One region of the Pseudomonas tohonis genome, then DNA from elsewhere that is predicted to be linked to it. Evidence: riboswitches for the same ligand, from Rfam matches in the RefSeq annotation. Region 1 holds a riboswitch; each other region holds the start of a gene.
The links. A riboswitch is a leader RNA that binds a small molecule or an ion and turns the genes downstream of it on or off. The one in region 1 is predicted to bind cobalamin.

Region 1 (3,247 bases):
TGCGCGCGTCGCAGAGGATCGGCGCGCCGGCGGCGATGGCCGCGCGGCCGGCGGCACCGGCGCCGGGGGAGAAGCGCAGGTCCTGCACCACGTCGACCATGCCGCAGGCGTGGATCACGCGCACGGCGAGCTTCTCCAGGTCCGGCGGGATGGCGGAGAGGTCCGCCTCGGCGCGGATGATGGAGAAGGAATGGCGATAGATCTCCTGACCATCGCGGATGTAATCGATCATTCGGTGGAGCTCCAGCTGTCAGGCGCGGCGGCCAGCCAGGCGGCCGCCGCGTGTATGTCCAGGTCGCGCGCCAGCGGGCGGCCGAAGCCACCGGCGCCGTCGTCGCGTCGATAGAGGTCGTAGTGGCCGTCGCCCGTGGCCAGCAGGGTCAGCGGCGCCACATGGGCGGCGGCGCAGGAGCGCGGGCAGCCGCACAGGTGCACCCGCGCGCCGTCGGGCAGTGTGGCGGCGAGGGTCAGGGCGTCGGCCTTGGTGTCGGCCAGGCCCTTGGCGCAGCCGGCCGACCCGGTGCAGGCCTGGAGGCGCGCCAGTGGCGCGTCGGCCTCGGTGCACAGGCCCAGGGCGGCGAGCCCGGCCAGCAGCGGGGCGGTTTCCCGTTCCGGCACGTTGGGCAGCAGCACGGATTGCCAGGGCGTCACGTGCAGGCTGCCGTCGCCGTGGCGCCGGGCCAGTTCGGCGAGGGCCAGCAACTGGCCCGCCTGCAGGCGCCCCAGGGGCGGGAGTGCGCCGACCAGCCACAGCCCGGCCTGCGCCTGCGGCAGCACGCCGATGGGGCGCAGGTCGGTGGCGGCGCGGCGCCAGCCACCGGCGTCCAGCAGGGGGAAGGGCAGGCGCTGGCGCAGCTCGGCCAGCAGCTGATCGGCGCCGAGGCTGCCGAGCAGGTCGCGCATGCGCGCCTGCTGCGGCGCGGCCCGTTCGAGGAAGAGCTCGAGCAGCGCTTCCACCAGGGCCGGCACCCGGGCGCCGGGCACCGCCGCCAGGGCGGGCGGGTCGCTGGCCTCCCGGGGCGGACAGCCGGCCAGGCCAAAGGCGAACAGGCCGTCCTTGCCGGGCTCCATGGCGGCCAGCCAGATGTCGTTGGGGTGGTCGAGCATCGCCAGGCCCTCGCCGCCGTCCAGCAGCAGGGCGAACTTGGGCGAGAGCGCGTGGAAGCGCGGGTTGTCCTCCAGCAGGGCCAGCAGGCGCGTGGCCAGCGGACGGACGTCCTGCAGCGCGCTCGGGTCGAGCCCGGCGGCGGGGCTGACCATCAGGTTGCGCACATCGTCCGCACCCGGCGTCGCGGCGCCCAGGCCGATGGCCAGCAGCTCGGCGATCAGCGCCTGTTCGCGGCCCGGATGCACGCCACGGATCTGCAGGTTGGCGCGGTTGGTGGCCTCCAGCACGCCGCCGGAATACCCGTGGGCGGCCAGCGCCAGGGCCTCGGCGGCACCGGCTTGCAGGCGGCCGCAGGGCAGCTTGATGCGGCAGATGCCGCCGTCCTTCGCCGGGACGATGCGCAGCAGCCCCGGGCAGGCCGAGGGGCGGACGGATGGAGCGCTGGAGGGAGCGTGGTTCACCGTGGTCACCGGGTCAGTTGCCGCGGCGACCGTGTCCCCCCGCAAGGGAACCCTGGCACCGAGACACCCCGCTCGATGCGTGCACACGCGACTGGTGTCACCGGCAGGTCTCCTGGCTGGCAGGTCGGTATCCGTCGCGGCCTTCCCGGTTTCCCAGTGGCACGGATCGCGAGGACTCGCTGCATACAGTTGCGGGGGCAGCCACGGCTTTGACCGTGTTCCCTCTTAGGCCGGGCGCAGTGGGCGCTCCGGCAACCGGTGAAGGGCGCTATTATGCCCGCTTTGCACGGCTGTGGGATGCGGCTGGTTGTCGGATGCCCAATGGACGCGGCACGGTCGGATACGAGGAAAACTGCATGCAGCCCTGGCTGACGCTGGTGGGGATAGGCGAGGACGGCTACGCCGGCCTGGGCAAGGCCGCGCGCCATGCCCTGCTGGCCGCCGAGGAGGTGGTGGGCGCGCCGCGCCAGCTGGAATTGCTGCCCCGCTGCATCCGCGCCCGGCGCAGCGCCTGGCCCAGCCCCTTCACCCTGGAGCCGTTGCTGCAGCGTCGTGGCGCGCCGGTGTGCGTGCTGGCCAGCGGCGACCCGATGCTGTTCGGCGTGGGGGCCAGCCTTGCACGGCAGCTGCCCGCCGAGGAGCTGCGCGTACTGCCGGCCCCCTCGTCCGCCTCCCTCGCCGCCGCGCGCCTGGGCTGGCCGTTGCAGGACGCCACGCTGGTCTCCCTGGTGGCGCGTCCGTTGGCGGCGCTCAACCTGCATCTGCATGACGGCGCCCGCCTGCTGGTGCTGAGCAATGACGGCGACAGCCCTGCCGCCATCGCCGCGCTGCTGGCCGAGAGGGGCTTCGGGCCCAGCGCCATGACCGTGCTGGAACACCTGGGCGGCCCGGCCGAACGGCGCATCGACGGCGTCGCCGGCGACTGGTCCGCCACCCGGGTCGCGGCCCTCAACCTGGTCGCCATCGACTGCCGTGCCGGCGAGCAGGCCCGCCACCTGCCGCTGACCTGCGGCCTGCCGGACGACGCCTACCGCCACGACGGCCAACTGACCAAGCGCGACGTGCGCGCCATCACCCTCGCGCGCCTGGCGCCGCGACCGGGGCAACTGCTCTGGGACGTGGGTGCCGGCAGCGGCTCCATCGGCATCGAGTGGATGCGTGCCCACCCGGGCTGCCGTGCCATCGCCGTCGAGGCCGACGAAGGCCGCCAGGGGCATATCCGCCACAACCGCGACGCCCTCGGCGTGCCCGGCCTGCAACTGGTGGCCGGCCAGGCCCCCGCCGCACTCGATGGCCTGCCCGCGCCCGATGCGGTGTTCATCGGCGGCGGCGTCACCGAGCCCGGCGTGCTGGAGCAGTGCTGGGGCCGGCTCAAGCCCGGCGGCCGCCTGGTGGCCAACGCCGTGACCCTGCAGAGCGAGGCGGTGCTGGTGGCCTTCCGCGACGCCCATGGCGGCGAGCTGACCCGCATCGCCATCGCCCAGGCCCAGCCCCTGGGTGGCTTCGACACCTGGCGCTCGGCATTGCCCATCACCCTCCTCGAGGTGGTGAAGCATGCGTAGCTGGGTGCCGAGCGCAGCGGGGCCCAGCGCTGCCGAGCCTTGCCCTGTGCGAGCCCGCCATGCGTGACGAAACCCCCGAGCAACCCGCGCCCCTGCGCAGCGGCTACACCACCGGC
Region 2 (3,247 bases), 3.2 Mb from region 1:
CCCTCCAGTGGCGGAACGGTGCGCCTCGACAGCCTGTCCAACAGCTACTGGCAGAAAAGCTACCTGAACGCCAAGCGCGTGCTGCTCGATTCGCACCTGGCGAGCACGCCCTGAGAGGCTGCATGACCACCCGGACGCTCAACCTTGACGACGACCTCTACCGCTACCTGATCGACGTCTCCCTGCGCGAGACGCCGTTGCTCGCGCGCCTGCGCGAGGAAACCGCGCTGCTGCCCACCGCGCGCTGGCAGATCGCCCCCGAGCAGGGCCAGTTCATGGCCATGCTGGTGCGGCTCACCGGAGCGCGACGCATCCTGGAAGTCGGCACCTTCACCGGCTACAGCGCCCTGGTGATGGCCGAGGCGATGCCGGCGGACGGCCGCATCCTCTGCTGCGACCTGCCCGGCGACTACAACGCCGTCGCCCGGCGCTACTGGCAGGAGGCGGGCGTCGAGGACTGCATCGACCTGCACCTGGCCCCCGCCCTGGAAACCCTCGGCCGCCTGGAGCAGGAAGGGCAGTCCGGCAGCTTCGACCTGATCTTCATCGACGCCGACAAGGCCAACTACCCCGCCTACCTGGAGCACGCCCTGGCCCTGGTGCGCAGCGGTGGGCTGGTGCTGTTCGACAACGTGCTGTGGAGCGGCCGCGTGCTGGAGGCCAACCCCGACAGCGCCGACACCCGCGCCATCCAGGCCCTGAACCGCGCGCTCAAGACCGATGCCCGCATCGACCTCTCGCTGCTCCCCATCGGCGACGGGCTGACCCTCTGCCGCAAGCGCTGAGCCCATGGCCGAGCCCATCCGCCTGCCACCCCAGCCGGACGCCTGCGAGCTCTGCCGGCGCGCCGCGCCCCTGACCCGCCACCACCTGATCCCAAAGGCGCTGCACAGCAAGACCTACGTGCAGAAACGCTTCGCCCGCAGCGAGCGCATCACCGCCACCCTCTGGGTCTGCCGTCCCTGCCACAACCAGATCCACCGCCTGTTCAGCGAAAAGGAACTGGCGCTGACCTACAACACCCGCGAGGCGCTGATGTCCGACGAGCGCCTGCGCACCTTCGTCGACTGGCTGGCGGGCAAGCCGGCGGGGTTCGAACCGAGGCATTGAGCGGCGTCAAGCCGCCTTAGCCATCACCTCGCACTCCTCCGCGCAGCGCTGGCAGGCTTGCGCGCATTCCTGGCAGTGGTCGTGGTCGTGCTTGGCGCATTCCTCGGCGCAGGCCTGGCAGGCGATGGCGCAGAGGCGGCAGATCTCGTCGGCCAGGGGGCTGTCGCGGGCCATCAGCAGGGCGGCGAGGCGGCACAGGTCGGCGCAGTCGCGGTCGGTGCGGATGCACAGCGCCATGTGCGCGGCGTCTTCCTCGCGCAGGCAGGAGGCGGCGCAGTGTTCACAGGCGATGGCGCAGGCGTTGCAGGCCTGGATGCAGGAGGCATAGCGTTCGCGGATCATCGGAAGTCTCCTCATGGAGTGGGTCCTGTTGAGTGGACGCAGGCCCGCGGCCATCGGTTCGACCCTTTTTTCCGCCTGCCGCCCGTCGATTGACCCTGACCACAGCGGCCACTAAGCTGCGCGCCTTGCATCAGGTGCCCCGCGGCCATGCCGCCGGGGTGAAACAGGGAAGCCGGTCCATTCTCCCGAAGAATCCGGCGCTGCCCCCGCAACGGTAGGCGAGTCATCCACCGCATCCAGCCACTGTGCCCCGGCATGGGAAGGCGCGGTCGGGGAACCGACGGTTCCACTCGCAAGCCCGGAGACCGGCCTGGTGTGACTGCGCATGGGATCGCCCCATGCATCACCCCAGGAGGTCGCGCGGGTGGCGCGACGGAGACCGATCTTGAACCGAAACGCTTCCCCGAGGCCGGCGCTGCTGGCTGTTCTCGGCATCTCGTGCATTTCCCCGCTGGCCGCAGCCCCCCTCGAACTCGACGAGCAGGTAGTCACGGCCACCCGCAGCGAGCAGCCCGTGCGCGCCAGCCTGGCCGCCACCACCGTGATCGACCGCGAGGCCATCGAGCGCAGCCAGGCCAGCTCGTTGCCGGAACTGCTGCGCAAGGTGCCGGGCGTCACCCTCAGCAACAACGGCGGCCCGGGCAAGAACACCACGCTGTTCATGCGTGGCAGCGAATCCGACCACGTGCTGGTGCTGGTCGATGGCGTGAAGATCGGCTCCGTCAGCGCCGGTCTGGCGGCCTTCCAGGACCTGCCGGTGGAGCTGATCGAGCGCATCGAAGTGGTCCGTGGCCCGCGCTCCAGCCTCTACGGCTCCGAAGCCATCGGCGGGGTGATCCAGATCTTCACCCGCAAGGGGCATGGCGAGGGCGCGGCCAAGCCCTGGTTCTCCGCCGGCTACGGCACCCATGACAGCTATCAGGGCAGCGCCGGGGTGGCCGGTGGCGACGAGCAGGCCTGGTACAACCTCGGCGTCAGCAGCCAGGACACCGACGGCATCAACTCCCGCCGCCAGGGCAGCAACTACTACGAGCCCGACGCCGACGGCTACCGCAACCTGTCCGGCACCCTCAACGCCGGTGTGCAACTCGGTGGGCTGGCGGTGGACGGCACGCTGATGCGCGCCAAGGCCCATAACGACTACGACGACATCGACAACGGTGGTTACCTGCATCCCCTCGGCGGCCACGGCGCCAACGCCGACAACCGCCAGGAGGTGATCGGCGGCCGCGCCCGCTTCAGCCCCCAGGACATCTGGAACATCACCCTCCGGGCCGGCCGCAGCGAGGACAAGTCCATCAGCCACACCGATGGCCTGTTCGACGCCCGCTTCGACTCCAAGCGCGACAGCGCTTCCTGGCTCAACGACCTGACCCTCGCCGAAGGCCATGTGCTGACCCTGGGCTACGACTGGCAGCGCGACCAGGTCAGCAGCTCCACCGCCTTCGAGCAGGATTCGCGCCGCAACCAGGGCTGGTTCGCCCAGTACCTGGGGCAGGCCGGCCAGCAGGACTGGCAGCTGTCGCTGCGCCGTGACGACAACGAACAGTTCGGCACCCACGACACCGGCAGCGCCGCCTGGGGCTATGCGCTCAGCGACGCGTTGCGCTTCAGCCTCGGCTACGGCACCGCCTTCAAGGCGCCCAGCTTCAACGAGCTGTACTACCCCGGCTACGGCAACCCGGGCCTGGATGCGGAAACCTCCGAGAGCTTCGAGGCCGCGCTCACCGGGGAGCACGACTGGGGCCACTGGTCGATCAACGCCTACCGCACCCATGTCGACGACCTGATCGCC
Region 3 (3,247 bases), 3.3 Mb from region 1:
GGCACTCGGTCATGCAGTCCCTGGCCGCCCGCCTCGACTGATCAACCCGCCGTGGTGATGCGTTCGCGCACCACGATGCACTTGGCCAGCGGCCGGATCAATGCCTCGGTGGCCTCTTCCCAGGGCACCACGCTGGGGCTCACCAGCATCGGGTCGCAATGCCCCTGCTCCACCAGCTCCAGCACCCTGGGGATGTGCGGGCGCACGCTGCAGGCGCCGACCGACAGGGTGACGTCGCGCATGTACATGCCGAACAGCGGGATGGCCGGGTCCTCGAAGATGATGCCGATGCACGAGCAATGCCCGCCCGGCGCCAGCGCCAGCAGGCCGGTACGCAGCGCCTGCGGGTCGCGGGTGGCGGACACCACCAGGTCGTAGCGCTCGTTCAGCGCGCCATCGGCGCCGTTGCGCAGGGTCGCGCCGCTGCGCACGGCCAACTCGTCGCGGTAGCCGTCGCCATCCAGGTAATCCACCTCGGCCGCCCCGGCGGCGCGGGCCATCTGCACCGCGAGGATGCCCAGGCTCTCGGTGCCGCCCACCACCAGCACTTTCGCCTCCTCCCGTGTGGCCAGCGGGCGGCTGGCAGCCACCCAGGCATCGGTGAGGTTGTCGCTGGCGCTGGCCACGGCCACCGGGTCCAGCCCCGGGGGCAGCGGCACCAGCATGGCGTCGGCGAAAGGCACCCGCACCACCTCGGAGAACAGCCCGCCCCAGTGCCCGCCCGCCGGCACGCCATAGGCCGCATGCCGGGCGACGCCGGTGCAGGCCGTGCTGCGCCCCGCCAGGCACTGGCGACAGGTGCCGCAGGCGATCTTCCAGGGCACCGAGACCAGGTCGCCACGCTTGACCGTGCCCACCTGCGCGCCCACTTCGAGCACCTCCGCCACGCACTCGTGGCCCAGGGCGAAGGGCGGCTTGAACGGCGTGAGGCCGGCGATCAGGCGCCGGTCGAGGTCGCAGGAGGCCGAGGCGATGGGCCGCACCAGCGCCGCCAGCGGCGAATCCAGCAGGGGCGACGGCGCGTCCTCCCAGGCGAGGCGTCCCGCCCCTTTGACGATGAGTTCGCGCATGGCTCAGTCCCTCACGCTGAAGGTGGTGGTGGCACGGGCGCAGAGCTTGCCGCTGGCGTCGACCACCTGCGCATCGCAGATCGCCAGGCTGCGGGTGCGCTCCACCACCCAACCCTCGACGCGGTAGAGCTCGCCAGCCTTGAGCGGGCGCAGGTACTTCACCCCGAGGTCCACCGTCGCGTACTGCGCATCGCCCGGCAGGGTGGAGAACAGCGCGAGGCCGGCGGCACCGTCCAGGCAGGTGGCGGTGAAGCCGCCGTGCACTGTCCTGGCCGGGTTGAGGTGGCGCACATCGGGCCGAGCCTCGATGAAGATGCGCCCGGGCTCCACGTCCACCGCCATCATCCCCATGGTCTCGCCGATGGCAGGTGCGGGCAGCTTGCCGGCGATCACCGCCTGGAGGATCTGCAGGCCGGAGGGAGGGGTTCTGTTCGGGGTATCGGTCATCTCGGGGCTCCTGGCTCTGCCGGGGTCGGCGAGCGGTTTCGGGGGGATGGTCAGCCCCCACCGGGCCAGCGCGAGGGAATCGCCCTGCAGCCCGTGGACGGACGATACGTGAGCGCAGAATCTCAAATCAACATTGTTGATATGACAAAGAAGAAGGCATTCCGGCAACGCCGTTAAGGCTCTGGAATGGGGGTTTGCGCCATCCCGCGCACCACTTCGGCGTTGACGCCCGGGCGCGCGGATGGTCATATGCCCGCCGTTCCAGGTGTCCCACGCCGTCGTGCGTGGGGTGAAACGGGAAGCCGGTGCGTCCATCAGGACCAGTCCGGCGCTGCCCCCGCAACGGTAAGCGAGCGCTGCATTCGATACGCCACTGTGCCCACGGCATGGGAAGGCGAATGCGGCGTGATCCTCGCAAGCCCGGAGACCGGCCTGGAACATCGATAGGCAAACCCGCGGTGGGCGGGCACGGGCCGGTTTCTCGCACGGGTGCACGCGCCCGCGCGCGCCTTTGCATTCCCTCCGGGCTCCATTCATTCCTGACGTGATAGGAACGACATGACCCGTACCCTCAGCTCCAACGCTCCGGCGAGCGCCGCCCTCGGCCTGCTCGCGCTGTCCATCTCCTTCTCCCTGCACGCCGACGACGGCACCCTGGCGCTACCGGCCACCGCCGTCACCGGCCAGGCGGACGACACCGCCATCCGCCTCGACACGCCCGTGCCCGCCGGCTCGCGCCTGGGCCTGTCCGCCCTGGAAACCCCGGCCAGCACCAGCGCCATCAGCGGTGACGAGGTGCGCGCACGCAACAACGCCACCGTGCAGGACGCCGTGACCCGCAGCCCCGGCATCACCCACATCGGCACCCCCGGCAACGGCGGCACCGCCCTCTCGGCCCGGGGCTTCACCGGCCACGCCTCGGTGATGCAGCTGTACGACGGCACGCGCTTCTACACCGGCATGGGCACCACCACCTTCCCCACCGACCCGTGGATGGTGGAACGCATCGACGTGATCCGTGGCCCGGCCTCGGTGCTCTACGGCGAAGGCGCCACGGGCGCGGTGATCAACGTGGTGCCGAAGAAGCCCTTCGACGGCGAGATCCGCAACCGCCTGCGCCTGGGCTATGGCTCCGACGACCGCCAGCAGATGGCCCTGGACAGCGGCGGCTCGCTCACCGACACCCTGAGCTACCGCCTCAACCTCAACCGCGAGGCCAGCCACGGCTGGATCGACCGGGGCGACTCGAAGAACCTCGGCCTCAGCGCCGCCCTGCGCTGGCAGGCCAGCGACGAGCTGGCCTTCACCCTGGCCCACGACCAGGGCGACCTGCAGCCGATGAACTACTTCGGCACGCCGCTGATCAACGGCCACCTGTGGGGCAGCCTGAAAGACAGGAACTACAACCTGCACAACGCCGAGCTGCACTACAACGACCAGTGGACCCGGCTCACCGCCGACTGGACGCCCAGCGAAGGCTTCAGCGCCAGCAACCAGCTCTACCACATCAAGAGCCGCCGCTACTGGCGCAACGCCGAGGCCTACACCTGGGACGCCGGCCGGGGCCAGCTGGAGCGTGCCGAGCAGCTGCGCATCAAGCACGAGCAGGAGCAGATCGGCGACCGCCAGACCTTCACCTTCGACCATGCGTTGTTCGGCCTCGACAGCCGCACCCTGGTGGGCGGCGAGTTCAACCGCATCCGCTTCGACCTGCTGAACAACGCGCCCTA

Region 2: it holds a riboswitch for cobalamin, as region 1 does, so the genes downstream of both, btuB (TonB-dependent vitamin B12 receptor) here and cobG (precorrin-3B synthase) in region 1, are expected to answer to the same signal.
Region 3: it holds a riboswitch for cobalamin, as region 1 does, so the genes downstream of both, HSX14_RS19045 (TonB-dependent receptor) here and cobG (precorrin-3B synthase) in region 1, are expected to answer to the same signal.

The regions. Positions count from the first base shown of each region.
Region 1 is NZ_AP023189.1:916,372-919,618, forward strand. Features, by position in the region: gene HSX14_RS04240 (precorrin-8X methylmutase) at 1-232, opposite strand, end outside; gene cobG (precorrin-3B synthase) at 229-1,578, opposite strand; cobalamin riboswitch at 1,655-1,844, opposite strand; gene cbiE (precorrin-6y C5,15-methyltransferase (decarboxylating) subunit CbiE) at 1,926-3,131, shown strand; gene HSX14_RS04255 (cobalt-precorrin-5B (C(1))-methyltransferase) at 3,191-3,247, shown strand, end outside.
Region 2 is NZ_AP023189.1:4,577,143-4,580,389, reverse strand. Features, by position in the region: gene HSX14_RS20720 (C40 family peptidase) at 1-114, shown strand, start outside; gene HSX14_RS20715 (O-methyltransferase) at 123-785, shown strand; gene HSX14_RS20710 (hypothetical protein) at 790-1,110, shown strand; gene HSX14_RS20705 (four-helix bundle copper-binding protein) at 1,117-1,452, opposite strand; cobalamin riboswitch at 1,568-1,780, shown strand; gene btuB (TonB-dependent vitamin B12 receptor) at 1,838-3,247, shown strand, end outside.
Region 3 is NZ_AP023189.1:4,203,338-4,206,584, forward strand. Features, by position in the region: gene HSX14_RS19030 (MarR family winged helix-turn-helix transcriptional regulator) at 1-41, shown strand, start outside; gene HSX14_RS19035 (zinc-dependent alcohol dehydrogenase) at 42-1,070, opposite strand; gene HSX14_RS19040 (PaaI family thioesterase) at 1,074-1,517, opposite strand; cobalamin riboswitch at 1,764-1,967, shown strand; gene HSX14_RS19045 (TonB-dependent receptor) at 2,076-3,247, shown strand, end outside.